Cytobacillus sp. IB215665: one gene and its partner. The protein of the gene in region 1 interacts with the protein of each later gene in a pairwise test. Links are inferred from orthologs where the notes say so. Each region holds a gene or a part of one and is shown on either strand. Other genes may lie near its edges. The genes, in order: yycF and lysA.

The links.
Region 2: the proteins of yycF (region 1) and lysA interact in binary tests that used the Escherichia coli proteins (3 or more experiments, as listed by UniProt). The link is inferred for Cytobacillus sp. IB215665 from one-to-one orthologs.

Annotation. Positions count from the first base shown.
Region 1 is NZ_JAXBME010000001.1:41,300-44,515, forward strand. Bases 89-2,961 are described here. They hold yycF (response regulator YycF), read left to right. Parts: upstream 89-1,106; coding sequence 1,107-1,817; downstream 1,818-2,961. Other genes in these bases: SLH52_RS00190 (M23 family metallopeptidase), read left to right, coding at 89-1,017; walK (cell wall metabolism sensor histidine kinase WalK), read left to right, coding at 1,826-2,961. In the rest of the region: more of SLH52_RS00190, read left to right, coding at 1-88; more of walK, read left to right, coding at 2,962-3,216. UniProt on the Escherichia coli protein: Response regulator member of the two-component regulatory system CpxA/CpxR which responds to envelope stress response by activating expression of downstream genes including cpxP, degP, dsbA and ppiA.
Region 2 is NZ_JAXBME010000004.1:14,959-18,112, forward strand. Bases 304-3,114 are described here. They hold lysA (diaminopimelate decarboxylase), read left to right. Parts: upstream 304-954; coding sequence 955-2,274; downstream 2,275-3,114. Other genes in these bases: SLH52_RS06305 (spore germination protein), read left to right, coding at 304-747; SLH52_RS23335 (histone H1-like repetitive region-containing protein), read left to right, coding at 2,393-2,818. Also shown: more of SLH52_RS06305, read left to right, coding at 1-303. UniProt on the Escherichia coli protein: Specifically catalyzes the decarboxylation of meso-diaminopimelate (meso-DAP) to L-lysine. Is not active against the DD- or LL-isomers of diaminopimelate.

The DNA of each region.
Region 1 (3,216 bases):
ACGTCTTACGTGTCAGCAAAAGAGTTAGAAAAACTAGAGCTACAACAAAAGATGAATGAATTACCGAATGACTTATCGAATGAATTACCGCCACTGAAGGAAGGCGAATCACGAATTATTGACGTATCTTTTGATGAATCAGTTAAAGTTACTAAAGATGACATTTCACCAGATAATATCATTACTGTTGACCAAGGTGTTTCTTTATTAAAGAAAGGGACGTTGGCAGAAAAAAAATATGAAATTAAACAAGGTGATGTCTTAGGAAGTATTGCTAATGCTCATGATTTAAGCACAGAAGAACTTCTTAAACTTAATCCAGATATATCCGAAAAGACTATTTTGCAAATTGGTCAGCAATTAAATGTTACACAGTATGAACCATATGTACATGTTCTCGTGAAAGAAGAACATTATAAACGAGTTGTAATGCCATTTAAAACCGAGACGATTGAAAAAGATACAATGTATAAAGGTGATCAAAAGGTAAATCAAGAAGGTCAAAATGGTGAGAAACTAGAGAATATTATTATTGTAAAAGATAATGGTACGCAAATAGAAAAAACAACGATTAAAGAAGAAGTTACTAAAGAACCTGTAAATAAAATTATTTTCAAAGGTACGAAGGTTGTGCCATCACGTGGAACTGGTACTCTATTATGGCCAGCCTCAGGCGGTTATGTTTCAAGTGAAATGGGACAGCGATGGGGAAAGCTGCACAAAGGTATGGATATTGCGAGACCGAGTAATTATACGATTAAAGCTGCAGACAATGGAGTCGTTGAATTTGCAGGATGGGATGGAGGATATGGGAATCGAATTGTTATTAATCATAACAACGGTATAAAGACAACATATTCACATCTGTCATCAATAAGCGTCTCAGTTGGACAAACGATTGAAAAAGGTCGCAAAATAGGTGTGATGGGATCGACAGGTAATTCAACTGGAACTCATTTACATTTTGAAGTGTACAAAAATGGAAGTGTACAAAATCCGAGAAACTTCTTACAGTAACCTCTAGCATTGCTAGAGGTTTTTTTGTAATTCATATACTCGTCATGATAAAGTAAGGGTACAGAATGTTCCGGGAAAGGAGTCTTTCTATGAAAAATAAAGTTCTTGTAGTAGACGATGAAAAACCAATTGCTGATATTTTAAAATTCAATCTAGAAAAAGAAGGTTATGAAGTTACATGTGCTTACGATGGAGTTGAAGCACTTAATCAAGTTGAAGAGGTAAAACCGAGTATTATATTACTCGATATTATGCTCCCACTAAAAGATGGGATGGAAGTTTGTCGAGAAGTAAGGAAAAAATATGATATGCCAATCATTATGCTAACAGCAAAGGACACAGAAATTGATAAAGTTCTTGGTTTAGAATTAGGAGCAGATGATTATGTAACAAAGCCGTTCAGTACTAGAGAGTTACTTGCACGCGTAAAAGCAAATTTACGAAGGCATCAACTCATCCCAGAAGAAGATACATCACAAGATGACAATAATTATTTATCAATTGGACCACTAGTCATACAACCTGATGCTTATGTTGTTTCAAAACGTGGTGAAACGATAGAACTGACTCACCGCGAGTTCGAATTATTACATTATTTAGCAAAGCACCTAGGTCAAGTAATGACAAGAGAGCATTTGCTTCAAACAGTGTGGGGTTATGATTATTTTGGCGATGTTCGTACAGTCGATGTCACAGTTAGACGCCTCCGTGAAAAAATTGAAGATAACCCTAGCGATCCGATTTGGATTGTTACTAGAAGGGGTGTTGGCTACTACTTACGAAATCCAGAGCAGGAGTAAATTTATTTATGAAAAAAGTTGGTGTGTTTCGTTCCATTCATATTAAGTTTATTCTAATTTATATTCTCCTCATCCTTATTGCTATGCAAATTATTGGAGTGTATTTTGTTCGGAAGTTAGAAGGTCAGCTCGTCGAAGGCTTTAAAGTATCACTGGATAGACAAGAAAACATCCTATCCTACTATTTAGAGGAAGCCATAACATTAGAGCGTGATGAACAAGCAAGCACAGTTGAGGATGATGTCAAAAATATTTTGCGAGACTACGATTATCAGGACATTATCGAGGTACGTGTTATTGATATCAATAGTCGTGTCATAGGAACGTCTAATCCAGATAATGAGAAAATTGTTGGGAAAAGAATGACTGAGCGTGGTATAAATCTTGCACTTATTGTTGGAACAGCTAGTGATGAATTGGTTATAGAACCAAATACAGGGTTCAGATTGCGTGTATTATCAACACCTATCAAGTCAAATGATGAAATTGTTGGTGCGATATACTTAGTAGCCTCTATGGAAAATGTTTATAATCAAATGAAGCAAATTAATCGTATCCTTGTTACAGGAACAGTTTTAGCTATGGTCATTACTGCAGTATTAGGGATATTTTTAGCCCATACGATTACTCGTCCAATTTCAGATATGAGAAAACAAGCTCTTGCGATGGCGAAAGGAAATTTCTCTAGAAAGGTTCGTATTTACGGGTATGATGAAATTGGTCAATTAGCATTAACCTTTAATTATTTATCTAGAAAACTCCAAGAAGCACAAGCGTCTACAGAAGGCGAGAGACGTAAGCTTGCTTCAGTTATTACTCATATGACAGACGGGGTTATTGCGACTGATAGAACAGGGCATATCATATTAATAAATGATCCTGCCTTAAAATTATTAGGTATATCTAGGGAAGACGTATTTAATGAACCTATTATTTCAGCCTTAGGTTTAGAGGATGAGCTTAATTTTGATACACTTTTACATGAGAGGGAATCTTTAATACTAGACGTGAGTACAAAGGAAAATTCTTATATACTTCGAGTGAATTTTTCTGTCATTGAAAATAAAATTGGTATTACAAATGGCTTAATAGCTGTTTTACATGATGTGACAGAGCAAGAGAAGATCGAGCAAGAACGGCGAGAGTTTGTTGCGAATGTGTCACATGAATTAAGAACGCCACTTACGACAATGAGAAGTTATTTGGAAGCACTAGCGGAAGGGGCATGGCAGGATAAAGATATTGCGCCACAGTTTTTACATGTTACACAAACAGAAACTGAACGTATGATAAGACTAGTGAAAGATTTACTACAGCTATCTAAGTTAGATAGTAGGGATTACTCATTACATAGAACATCTGTTAATTTTAATGAATTTTTTCATCAGATCATTGATCG
Region 2 (3,154 bases), on another replicon or contig:
ATAGCAGCGACTCACTTACTTGAAGGGCATGTCCTTGTATTGGTAGATACTTCACCTAGTGTGATCATTACTCCTACGACATTTTTCCATCATGTTCAACACGTAGAAGAATATCGCCAATCACCAGCAATAGGTACGTTCATCAGATGGGTGCGTTTTTTAGGGATTGCTGCATCTATTTTCTTATTACCATTGTGGTTGCTTTTTGTGCTTGAACCATCGTTAATTCCTGAAAAAATATCCTATATCGGTCCTGAGGAAAAATCGAACATACCAATTATTATTCAAATCATTATCGCTGATCTAGGCATCGAATTCTTAAGGCTAGCTTCCATACATACGCCTACTGCTCTATCAACTGCTATGGCTCTAATTGCAGCGGTTTTGATTGGTCAAATTGCTATAGATGTAGGCTTATTTGTTCCAGAGGTTATTTTTTATGTTGCAATAGCAACAATTGGGTCTTTCGTAACCCCGAGCTATGAATTAAGTATCGCAAATAAATTGTCTAGACTACTGCTCATTGTCGTTGTAGCAATATTTCATTTGCCTGGTTTATTGATTGGTTCGACTGTCTATTTATTATTTCTAATCCAAATGCGTTCGTTAAATACACCTTATTTATGGCCGTTTATCCCGTTTAATCCTGGTGCTTTTCTACAAATCTTAATTCGGAGATCTGTCCCTGGTTCACGTGTTAGACCAAGTATTGTGCATCCGCAAAATAGAATAAAACAGCAAAAATAGTGTATAAGATACTGATGAAAATAAGATGATAAGTTTGCTGTTATACAATTAATATAAACACCATCTGGTGATAAGAAACCCACTGTTTGTTTAGATTATTCTGTGTCCATATGCTTTTCTTGTAATCATCTATTGCGTGCTAGTGGAACTTGTGATAATGTAGTTTTAATTATTTTTAGAATGAAGTAGAGAAAATGAGGGAATGCAATGTTTTTTCACGGTACTAGTCGAGTTAATAATGAGGGGCATCTAGAAATTGGTGGAGTAGATTCAATTGAATTGGCTAAGCAGTATGGTACCCCACTGTATATTTATGATGTTGATTTAATACGCAAAAGAGCATCAGCATTTAAAGATACGTTCACAGCTTTAGAAGTCGAAGGTCAAGTTGCATACGCCAGTAAAGCATTTTCTTCTATAGCTATGGTACAGTTAGCGGAAGAAGAAGGGTTATCATTAGATGTTGTTTCAGGTGGAGAGTTATATACTGCTCTTCAAGCAGGATTTCCTGTTGATCGTATTCATTTTCATGGAAATAATAAAAGCATACATGAGCTTGAAATGGCAGTACAACATAACATAGGGTGTATTGTTATCGATAATTTTCATGAATTAGCGATGTTACAGGAAATTTGTCAAGCCAAATCAACGAACATAAACGTACTTTTGAGAGTAACTCCAGGAATTGAAGCACATACACATGATTATATCTTAACTGGGCAAGAGGATTCAAAATTTGGTTTTGATTTACTAAGCGGCCAAGCAGATGAGGCACTAAAACAAGTAACGCAATCAGATATGCTTACGATGTTAGGTGTGCATTGTCATATAGGTTCACAAATTTTTGAAACGACTGGCTTTTTACTAGCAGCTAAGAAGTTATTTCAAAAATTACATGAATGGTATAACGAGTATGATTATACTGCTCAAGTGTTAAATTTAGGCGGTGGCTTTGGAATTAGGTACACAGACGAAGATGATCCTATTCCAGCTGACCAATATGTAAAAGAAATTGTTAAAGAAGTAAAAAAATTAGCTGTACAGTTTAATATGTCTGTACCAGAAATATGGATCGAGCCTGGTAGATCTCTAGTTGGTGATGCTGGAACTACAATTTACTCTATTGGCTCTCAAAAAACTGTGCCAAATGTTCGTAATTATGTAGCAATTGATGGTGGTATGAGTGATAACCTTCGTCCGGCATTATATCAAGCAAAATATGAAGCAGCTATAGCTAATAGAATATTAGCTGAAAATGAAGAAGTCGTATCTATTTCTGGGAAATGTTGTGAAAGTGGAGATATGCTTATTTGGGATATTGATCTTCCAACTATTCAAAACGAAGATTATTTAGCAGTTTTTTGTACAGGTGCATACGGGTATTCCATGGCGAATAATTACAATCGTCTACCTCGCCCGGCGGTTGTTTTTGTAGAGAATGGTGAAGCACAATTAGTTATTAAAAGGGAAAGCTATGAAGATCTAGTTCATTTAGACATTCCGATGAAAATGAGAGTTAATAAATAGCAATAACAACAAGAAGAGGTATGGCAAAAAACTTTTTGACATACCTCCTTTTTTATGGTGTTATCAGTATTTATTCATCTGTAGGTAAGGTATTGCTATAGGATTAGAGCGTCTAGGTATATCGCCAACCACTACCAGGCATACCACTGCCCGGCATACCACTGCCCGGCATACCACTACCAGGCATACCACTACCAGGCATACCGCCGCCCGGCATACCGCCGCCCGGCATACCGCCGCCCGGCATACCGCCGCCCGGCATACCACTACCCGGCATACCACTGCCCGGCATACCACTACCAGGCATACCGCCGCCCGGCATACCACTACCAGGCATACCACTACCAGGCATACCACTGCCCGGCATACCACTACCAGGCATACCACTACCCGGCATACCGCCACCCGGCATACCACTACCCGGCATACCACTACCCGGCATACCGCCGCCCGGCATACCACCGCCCGGCATACCGCCGCCCGGCATACCACCGCCCGGCATACCACTACCAGGCATACCGCCACCAGTAATCCAATCATCTAATACTTGACCAATGCCAGGTGGCCATTGGTATTGAGTTGTACCCATAGGGGGATAGGACAATTGGCCTCCACTAGGTTGGTATCTATATCGTGGGTGAAAAGCATTAAAGTACATATGTCTCGATCCTTTCTCTTAGTATAGATATTTGTCTCGGTTTAATATATGTATCTTAAATGGTAGTGTATAGGTATGTGTCTACAACAACGAACATTCTTTATAAATTTATTAATTTGGATTCACAAAAAATATAGAACATTAAGAAATAGTCGAGCTTTTTTCCTAGCTTGTTTCTCAACAATTCATTGTTGATCATCATAAGTAATCTTCTAAACGCAT